DNA from 3 places in the Methylobacterium sp. JK268 genome. Region 2 is predicted to be linked to each of the others. Evidence: predicted binding sites of a transcription regulator. Region 2 holds the regulator's gene; each other region holds the start of a gene.

Region 1 (3,267 bases), on a different contig from region 2:
GGGCTTGTAGGGGCTGTTCCAGCCGATCGTCTGGCGCGGCACGGCCTGCTGGCGGAACACCGTCAGGAAGTCGGCGATCGGTCCGCTGTCCAGCAGGGTCGCGGCCCGTCCGGGCGCGGTGCCGGCCAGGGCCAGCAGGGCGGCGCCGCAGAGCGGCGCCAGGATGCGAGGCGTCATCGTCCCCCTCCCGTTGCGAGAGCGCCGCCGGAGCGGCGCGGATGGCCCCGGGGATGGCCGAGGGGAGTCGGCACGGTCAACCCGCCCAACGGCGACGCCCCGGCTTGTGACGCTTTCGCGCCACAGCCTCACGCCGCGCCGCCCGGCTCCGTCAGGAAGGCGACGAGGTCGCGGTTCACCGCCTCGGCCTCCTCGTGCTGGATCCAGTGCGTCGCCTCCGGGAAGGTCCGGATCCGGCCCGCGGCGCATCGCGCGAGGCTCAGGCGCGCGAGCTCCGGCTCGAGGGCCGTGTCGCGCTCGCCCCACAGGATCAGCACCGGCGGCTGCACCAGGGAGGGCGCCGGGCGGCGCGGCAGGCGCAGGGCGCGGTACCAGTTGAGCATGCCGGTCACGGCCCCGGGCTCGCCCCAGGCGCGGGCGTAGCGGTCGAGGGTGGCGTCATCGAACGTGCCGGGCCGGCTCGACGACACCAGGGCCCGCCGCAGCGGCGCGAAGTCCCCCGCGCGGAGCAGCGCCTCCGGCAGCCAGGGCAGCTGGAAGAAGCCCATGTAGCTGCTGCGCAGGATCTGGCTCGGCCGACGGCGCGCATAGGCGAAGAAGCTGTCGGGATGCGGCGCGTTCAGGATGGCGACGCGCTCGATGCGCTCCGGGTACTGGGCGGCCGCCCGCCACGCGACGATTCCCCCCCAATCGTGCCCCACCAGGCGCACGCGCGGACGGTCGAAGGCGTCCGCGAGCCCGATCACGTCGGCGGCGAGTTCGTCCACGTGGTAGGCGTCGAGCGGTCGGGGTTTCCCGCTCCCTCCGTAGCCGCGCTGGTCCGGGGCGACGACCTTCAGGCCCGCCGCCGCGAGCGGGCCGATCTGGCGGCGCCAGCCGTACCAGAACTCGGGGAATCCGTGCAGCAGCAGGGTGAGCGGACCGTCCGAGGGTCCCGCTTCCGCCAGATTCATCACGAGTCCGCGAACCCGGATCGTCCGGGTCGTCGCCTCCGGCAGATCTGTCAGCACCCCACCCTCCTCTGTGGCCACGCACCTTCTGCGGAACGATGCCTGAAGCATCCGGATCCGTCGCGCCGAACCCGCGCGCCCCTGCCCGAAGGCTGCTTGCGGGTCGTTCCAGCCGAATTTTGCCGCTGCATGGACCCGCATCCGCCGCGACGCTACCGAATGTTCATCACATCGCGTGTCTTCTCTGCATCATTGATCCCGAAAGACACGACGAGTGTTTCTGCGCACTTGCTTGACCAGCGGACGCTGCCGTATATCCAATCTTGCAAGCCGGCGATGGCGTCGCCGTCCTGCAGCCCTGTTTGGGCGTTTCCTCCCTAGACTTGGGCCACACCTTGGGTGTGGCCTTTTTTCTTGGCGGGGCTGCCGGACGGGGCGGAGCCGGACGCGCACGGGGCGCCCCTTGCGCCTTCATTCGAACAAAGGTAGAACATTCAAGGTCCCGCCGGCTGTGTGTTCCGGGTACAGGAGCGTCCCGGACCTTGCCGGCGCGGGCCCGCTCGGAGGACGGTCGCGGCTTGCCCCGGAGGCGCCGCGCGGTCAGGCCGAGCGCGGCAGCCCGAGAGAGATGGACGGCAAGGAGAGCGTGATGGCGGGCAGCGTGAACAAGGTGATCCTGGTGGGGAATCTCGGGCGCGACCCCGAGGTGCGGCGGCTGGCCTCCGGCGACCCGGTGGTCAATCTCCGGCTGGCCACCTCCGAATCCTGGAAGGACAAGGCGTCCGGAGAGCGCAAGGAGAAGACCGAGTGGCACTCGGTCGTCATCTACAACGAGAACCTGGCTCGCGTGGCCGAGCAGTACCTGCGCAAGGGCTCGAAGGTCTACGTCGAGGGCCAGCTGCAGACGCGCAAGTGGCAGGACCAGTCGGGCGTCGAGAAGTACACGACCGAGGTGGTGCTGCAGCGCTTCCGCGGCGAGCTGACGATCCTCGACGGCCGCGGCGGCGGCGAGGCGGGAGCCTCCGACGAGATGGGCGGCGGACAGGTCAGCCGCGGCGGCGATTTCGGGGGCAACGGCGGCGGCCGCTTCTCGGGCGGCGAGCGCCGTCCCGCCCCGGCCTCGTCCGGCGGCGGCCAGAAGCGCTACGACGACCTCGACGACGACATCCCGTTCTAGCCGCGGAAGGCCGGTGGCCGACCCTCCCCCCTCCGCGGGGGAGGGTTCATCCTGCGCGAGGGCCCGAACTCCGCCCCCACCCGGGTTGCGCGGAGCCGCGCCGACCCCCATCTAATATCCTGATTTTCCACGGTTTCCGGTGAGCCTTCCGCGGGTGGCGGCAGGGCCGGAAATCGGCTATTCCGAGGGCGGCCCTGTCGGCCCCGCGAGAGTGTGACCTTGGCAGAGAACGACGAGACCGGCGCGCCTCCGCCCGCCAGCGACATCAAGCCCGTTTCCATCACCGACGAGATGCGCCGCTCCTACCTCGATTACGCAATGAGCGTGATCGTGAGTCGGGCGCTGCCGGATGCCCGGGACGGGCTCAAGCCCGTGCACCGGCGCATCCTGTACTCGATGTACGAGAACGGCTACCTGCCGGACCGCAAGTACGTGAAGTCGGCGCGCATCGTCGGCGACGTGATGGGTCAGTACCACCCGCACGGCGACCAGTCGATCTACGACGCGCTGGTGCGCATGGCGCAGGACTTCGCCATGCGGATCATGCTCGTCGACGGGCAGGGCAATTTCGGCTCGGTCGACGGCGATCCCCCGGCGGCGATGCGCTATACGGAATCGCGCCTCGCCAAGCCCGCCATGGCGCTGCTCGAGGACATCGACAAGAACACCGTCGACTTCAACCCGAACTACGACGAGTCGAAGGACGAGCCGGCGGTCCTGCCCGCCCGCTTTCCTAACCTCCTCGTCAACGGCGCCGGCGGCATCGCGGTCGGCATGGCCACCAACATCCCGCCGCACAATCTGGGCGAGGTGATCGACGGCTGCATCGCCCTGATCGACGATCCCGCCCTGACGATCGAGGGGCTGAACGAGATCATCCCGGGACCGGACTTCCCGACCGGCGGCCTGATCCTCGGCCGCGCCGGGACCCGCGCCGCCTACCTGACCGGGCGCGGCTCCGTC
Region 2 (3,267 bases):
CGACGCCCAGGGAATGCTGGTAGACCCCGACCTGGTGGTGGCGGATGACGTCGAGCCAGGCGCGGATCCCGCCCTCGCTGACCGCGTCGAGGACGATCTCGGTGCCGGTGTCGACGTCCTGCGGCGAGGGCGGCGCCCCATCGGCGGCCGCCGCGAACACCCGGTGGACGAGGTGGTCGGCCTCGGCGGCCCGCGCCCGCACCAGCCAATCGGGCCCGCTCGCGCGGGCGGCCTTGTGCGCGGCGAGGAGGTGCGTCACCGCGGCGGCGATGGTCGTCCAGGGCGCCGAGGCCGGCAGGAGCTTGGCGAACCCGATCTCCCGGGCGACCTCAAGGGTCGCCTGATCCCGCGCCAGGCCGAGGCCGGCGATTCCCCGCGCCCGCAGGAGGCTGACGGACCGTCGCAGGCGCGCGGGATCCGCGACCTCGGCCCGACCCAGCGGCACCACCGCAACGGCCGCCTGCCCGTTCGGCAGCGGGTCCTCCAGTCCGACGGTCAGGCAGGGGGCGAGCCGCGCGAGGCCATCCGCGAGGCGACGCGCCGGTGCGAACGCATCCGCGATCAGGAGGATGAAACCGTCCGCCATGGCGAGATCCCGCAGTCCGGCCTCACGAGCGGCCGTGCCACCGCCTTGACCCGCCGGTCAGACCTGATTTTACCGCACAGGGACGTTAAACATCCCTTGGCGTCGGCCGGGTTGGTTCGATATCCGACCAACACGACCGCCGGCACCGACGACGAAGCAGTCGTTTCCGGCCGCCCTGCCGCAGATGACCTTTCCAAATCCCGCCGCGCCTTCCGCCGCGGGTGTCCGACACTCCCGTAAGCTGATCGCGCGAGATTATGACGGGTTCGGCGGGGGGCCGCGATGCGCGGCCATCGCCGTCGCGCGGGCTCGTGGGCGTTCCGACCAAATGCGAGCGATCAGTACTTGCGGATCAGGCTCACCAGACGTCCCTGGATGCGGACGCGGTCCGGCCCCAGCACGCGGGTCTCGTAGGCCGGGTTCGCGGCCTCGAGAGCGATCGAGGAGCCGCGCCGCCGCAGGCGCTTGAGCGTGGCTTCCTCGTCGTCGATCAGGGCGACGATGATGTCCCCGGTATTGGCGGTGTCCTGACGACGGATCACCACCAGGTCGCCGTCGAGGATGCCCGCCTCGATCATCGAGTCGCCGCGCACCTCCAGGGCGTAGTGCTCGCCGCCCGCGAGCATGTCCGGGGACATCGCGAGGGTGCGGCTCTGGTTCTGGATCGCCGAGATCGGCGTGCCGGCAGCGATCCGGCCCATGACCGGGATGCCGACCGCGCGAACGCCCTCGTCGAGGGGCAGCGCCACCGGCATCGCGGCAGGCTTGACCGGCGCCCCCGCCCGGCCGCCCTCGACCACGCTCGGCGTGAAGCGGACGACCTCGCCCGGCGCGCTTGCCGCGGTCTCGGCGATGCGGATCACCTCGATCGCCCGCGCCCGGTTGGGCAGGCGGCGCAGAAAGCCCCGCTCCTCCAGCGCGGTGATCAGACGATGGATGCCCGACTTAGACTTCAGGTCGAGGGCGTCCTTCATCTCGTCGAAGGATGGCGGCACGCCCGTCTCGCGCATCCGCTGCTGGATGAAGCGCAGCAGGTCCAGTTGCTTACGGGTGAGCATGGGTCACTCTCATCGCCTGCGCCGACGCGCGATACGAAACAAATCGCGAACAGGTTAAGCGTTCTTCAAGTGTTCCGCAAGCGGTAGCGTGACGGGAGGAACCATGATCCCCGCCCTGCTCTCTGCGGCGCGGCGGGACAGAGTGTCATCGTCCGCGGGCGCTCACGCGGATCTTCTCCCGCACGAGGGTGACGAGCGACTCGTCGGAGGCGGTCAGGAACACGTCGCCGTGCCGCCGCCCCGCAATGGCCTGCTGGCTGGCCTCGACGGCTTCGGCCGTGTGGCCGAGCGCGTCGCCGTCGCTCGCCTCGGCGGCGCGCAGGTCTTGGAGGGCCCATTGTGCTCCCCTGAGCACGGTCAGGGCGTCGATGGCGCCCCAGAGCTGCGCCTCGGCGGTGCTCGCCTCCTCGCCGCGACGGTTCAACTCCGCCACGCGTTCGGCCTGGGCGGTCGAGCGCAATTCCAGCTCGGCGATCCGCCGGCGAACCTCGCTGAGAAGCGCCTCGACGTCCATCGAGCCCCCTTCGTCGTCCCCTCTCGCAGGGTCATGTAGCATAGCGGAATGCCTGCGGCCATGCCGGAACCGCCGGATGTCCGGGGCGCCTCATCCCAGCGTTTCGGCGTCCTCGTCCTCCTGCGCCTCGCCCTGCTCGTCCTCCGGTTCGTCGGTCTCGTCCGCCGTCTCGGCCGAGGGGCGTCCCGAGGTGTAGAAGTCGCCCGTGCGGATGGCCTCGCCGCTCGCGACCATGACGCTGAGATACGTGTTCAGGGTGCCCGGAGCGACATCCGGCAGCTGCCGGGCGATCTGCGCGTTGGTGAGACCCTGGGGGCCGCAGGTCTCGAGCAGGGTCTTGAGGCGGCCCTTGGCCGAGTTCGCCCGCGGGCCGCGGCTGCCGCGGCCGCTGGTCCGCGCCTGGACCGGCGCCGCCGGGAGCCCGGGGAGGAGCGGTCCGGCGGCCGCGAGGCCCGCGGCCGGGAGGGTGGTGTTGTCGACGATCGCACGCAGCGCGTTCTCGGCGAGGCGCAGCTTCGCCAGTTCCGCGCCGATGCGCTCGTACTCGGCCTCCAGCGCCGCCCGCCGCTCGCTCACATCCGCCAGCGCCTGGGCGAGGGTATCGTTCTCCGACATCGTGCTCCCCTGTTCCCGGGCGCGGCAGGTTTCACAGAATAGCTTGTCGGTCAACGAGATCCGGCGCGGAGCGGCGGCGGTGTCCCGTTGCCCGGCGCCCGTTTCTTCGTGAAGTCTTCACGATGACGGCCGATGGCGGGGCGCGGGCGGTCGGTGCGGGGATGTCAGTGCCGCCGCGGCGTGGGACACTCCCGTGCGCCGGACGCCGATCTGCCAGCGCCCGACCCTCGCTCCCGCGGCCCCTCCCCGTGTACCTCTCCGTCGCCACCACCCATCATCCGGCCACCGATCTGGGCTACCTGCTGCACAAGCATCCCGGACGCGTGCACGAGGCCGATCTCGCCTTCGGGCAAATCGTGGTCTCGGCTCCGAATGCGTCTCCGCCGTGCCGGCTCCAGAAGGCGGAGCCGCCCGATCCGCGCCCCAGCTCCCGAGAAGCAGACTCCGCCGCGGGTTCGAGGCCGCGGCGCCCGGGGCTGCGATCGAGCTGCCAT
Region 3 (3,267 bases), on a different contig from region 2:
ACAGTCCCGCACTGTCGCGTGGGCTCAACCGTCCTGTCGACCGTCCTCGTCGAGCGAATCGAGACGGGCGATGAGCCGGTTCAGGGCGTCGGGCACCGGCTGATCGACCACGTCCGTGTAGAGGGCCCTGAGGTCGTGCCCGAGTTTGGCCAGCAGCAGAGCGTCCGCCAGCGACGAGGCCGTGGCGTGCGTCTGGCCGAAATTGGCCGCATGGTTGCTCGGGATCACCTTCATGGGTCGTCGTCGGGCGCGCGCCCTGTCTCCGCTCTCGGAAGTACCGTCTGGGCGCACGCGGCGCGGGCCGCGAGCAATCCCGAGTAACAACGCATCCCCCCCGGCCGGGTTGCGTAAGGCCGTCGACGGGATTTCGCGATCAGGGACGCGCGCCGGCGGGTCCCACGACGCACAAGCGCCCGCAGGGCCGCGGCGAGGACTCGCCACGGCCCTGCGGGCGGGCCCGGATCGCGCGAAATACCTTCGAAACAGGCCGGGCCTCAGCCCGCGCTGGCATCCCCGACGGCGGACCCGCCCCCGTGAGAATGGCCGGCCGCCTGCTCCACGAGCGTCAGAATGTCGAGCGCGCGCCAGGGCTTGGGGATGAAGGTGGCGGACATCCTGAGGTCGCTCGGCTGGTCGCCGGCATCGCCCGAGGTCAGGAGCACGTGCACCCGCGGCCATGTCACCCCGATGATCCGCGCGAGTTCGAACCCGCCGATCGGACCCGGGGTGCGGACATCGGAGAAGACCACGTTCACCTCCTCGCCCCGCTCGCGCAGGATGGCGAGGGCCTTCTCGGCCGTCTCGGCCTCGATGACACGGAACCCGGTCTCCTCCAGGAGGGTGGCCGCGAGGAAGCGCTCCTCCGGCTCGTCCTCGACGACCAGGATCACGGGTTGCGTCTTCGCGGCGCCGGATTCGCTCATAGGCATGGAACGGGCGTCCAGTCGACTGGTTGCATCGCCCTGGACGGAGGTCCCGGCGGGCTCACGGAAGCTTGACCACCAGCGCATCATCTTGCCCTCGATGACACGAATCAAGGGCGTGGCGGCCACAGGTCCCCGCCGCGGGCGCGGGACGAGCCCGAGACCTGTCCGCGGCACGGCCGGCGGCGTCCCTCGATTCCGCGAGACCGTCGCTCTCTCCGACGTCTCCCTAATCTTGCGTTCCCGGACGGCGGCGACAAGCCGCGGAGGCGCGGAATCCGCCGGGCCGCCGGCCGGCCGGTGCGCCCGCGCACGCGAGGCGGGGCGGCCCGGTGCCCGGACCACCCCGTCTTCCCGCGGCGGCGATCAGGCCGCGGCGGCCTTGCGGGTCTTGGCGGGCCAGCCGAGGGCGACGAGGCGCTGCTTGGCGTGCTCGCGCACCTCGTCGCGCAGGCCCGGCGCCATGGCGGCGAGGCGGGCCTGGGTGGCGGGATCGAGCATCAGGTCGGTGACGGCGTTGATGCTCTTCGCCCGGTCGATCTCGGCCCTGAGATCCGCATCCGCGGCGCTCGCCGGTGCCGCGGCGTCGCGGGCCGCCTCCGCCTCGGCGGGCTCCTCCTCGTCCTCGCCGGGGCGCTGGACGCGGGACGCCGGGGCCTTGGCGGCGCCCTGCAGGTCGGGCCGCGAGGCCTTGAACTCGTCCGCCTCGTCCTCGGAGTAGAGCAGGCCGTGCAGACCGACGAGCTTCAGGATCACCCGGTCCTTGGCCCGCTTCTCGGCCATGGCGTAGACGTAGGCTGGCTGCTTGCCGCCGATCTTGTAGTTCACGCCGATCAGCGCCTCCCCGATCGACCATTCGGCGCGCTCGCCGCCCGGTCCCGGCATGTGCCCGGTCACCAGGATCACCGCCTCGTCGCGCTCGGCGCGCACGATCACGGGCGCGTCGAAGCGGATGCGCGCCTGCGCGGCGATGCGCTCCAGCGCCTTGTGGTAGATCACGGCGGTGCCCTGCACCCGCCACACGTTGCCGGCCAGCGGCTCCCCGTAGGTCGCGAGGATCTCCGCGATCTGCTTGTCGGTCGTTGCGCTCATGCGATCGATCTCACCTGCTCGAAGGCGGCCTCGGAGGCCGCGCAGGCTCCGATTCCACGACGATTTTCCTATCACGAATCACGCTGAAGAGCGAGTGTTTTGTCGCCTCAATGATAAGACCAGACGCGCCTCTCCGCCGCATTGCGCGCCGCCGAACGGCCACCACGCCCTGAAAAGCTTCGCGCCTGTGCTGGCGATCGTGGCCCAGCTTCTGCGACGGCAACTGTCCGGTGGTTGACCATGGCGGGCCTGTTCGCATAATGTTCCTTTCAATCAGGAATGCAACATCTTCTCGGGAGGGGGCCGCGCGGCCCCCCTCGTGGTTCGGAGCCCTCCGCCACCATGACCGCCCTCGCGCAGGATCACGCCCCGCTCCTGGGGCGTCCGGGCACCCGCCGCGGCGCGGTGCGTACCGCGCCCCGGCGCCCCGGCGGCCCGTCCGTGGCGGCGACCCGCATGGGGCTGGTGGCCGATTTCCTGGCCATCACCACCCTTGATCCGGCCGTCGAATCCCTGCGCGCCGCGCCCGCCCCGGCGCGGATCCTGGCGGGGGGCGAGGTGGTGGAGCACGCGGCGGATTTCGAGCAGACCCGCCGGGACGAGCCGGGCCGCCTCGTCGACGTGGTGGCGGAGGCGGACCTCCCCCGGCACCCTCTGCGCGTCGCCTACGTGGCGGGCGAGCCGATGGTGACGGAGGACGGGCGCCACTTCGTGATCGAGAGCGCGGCCTCCCTGCGGGCCGAGCCGCGGCTGTCGACGGTGCGGCTGGTGCTGGCCTGCCGCCGCACCTTCGTGTCCGCGGGCGACCGGGTGCGGATCCTGCACTTCCTCGACGAGTGCGGGACCGGGCGGCTCGTCGAGTGCGCGGCGGCGGTGCAGAACGCGTCGGACGGCGTGGCGGCGGTGCTGGCGCTGGCCGTGGAGGGACTGGTCGCCCTGGACATCGAGCGGCCGATCCTGCCCGAGACCCCGGTGCGGCGGCGCCCCCTGCCCTTCGCGGACCCGTTCGGGTTCTAGAGCATTGTCCGGACAGCGCGGTCGGGCGCTTCCGGACCGGCGTCGCGCTCATCGCCAGGCGGAGAGGCAACCGGCGCGCCCGGCCCGGCGCGAGCTTTGCTTTGAGGGGGCTGCTCGCCATGTAGCAGCCCATGATCCGACTGATCCCCAGCCTGCCCGCCGTCTACGTCCTCGCGCGCGTGGTGTGGCCGAGCCCCTGGTCGCCCGTCATCCAGATCGGCGTGACGGTCCTCCT

Evidence for each region. The regulator LexA, encoded in region 2, represses DNA repair genes until DNA is damaged. The targets are predictions, from matches to a motif close to TGTTCNNNNTGTGTTCNG.
Region 1: ssb (single-stranded DNA-binding protein) is a predicted target of LexA. The motif match lies at 1,603-1,620, and genes of this name have one in related genera.
Region 3: ACW9J6_RS21805 (trna delta -isopentenylpyrophosphate transferase) is a predicted target of LexA. The motif match lies at 2,266-2,283, and genes of this name have one in related genera.

The regions. Positions count from the first base shown of each region.
Region 1 is NZ_JBSVZN010000002.1:207,900-211,166, reverse strand. It holds gene ACW9J6_RS02920 (L,D-transpeptidase) at 1-177, opposite strand, end outside; gene ACW9J6_RS02915 (alpha/beta fold hydrolase) at 306-1,187, opposite strand; gene ssb (single-stranded DNA-binding protein) at 1,777-2,304, shown strand; gene gyrA (DNA gyrase subunit A) at 2,524-3,267, shown strand, end outside.
Region 2 is NZ_JBSVZN010000019.1:40,738-44,004, reverse strand. It holds gene ACW9J6_RS20330 (HD-GYP domain-containing protein) at 1-586, opposite strand, end outside; gene lexA (transcriptional repressor LexA) at 925-1,644, opposite strand; gene ACW9J6_RS20320 (hypothetical protein) at 1,790-2,158, opposite strand; gene ACW9J6_RS20315 (hypothetical protein) at 2,249-2,773, opposite strand; gene ACW9J6_RS20310 (hypothetical protein) at 2,896-3,267, shown strand, end outside.
Region 3 is NZ_JBSVZN010000022.1:38,390-41,656, forward strand. It holds gene ACW9J6_RS21795 (NepR family anti-sigma factor) at 25-234, opposite strand; gene ACW9J6_RS21800 (response regulator) at 495-923, opposite strand; gene ACW9J6_RS21805 (trna delta -isopentenylpyrophosphate transferase) at 1,290-2,015, opposite strand; gene ACW9J6_RS21810 (hypothetical protein) at 2,358-3,032, shown strand; gene ACW9J6_RS21815 (metallophosphoesterase) at 3,164-3,267, shown strand, end outside.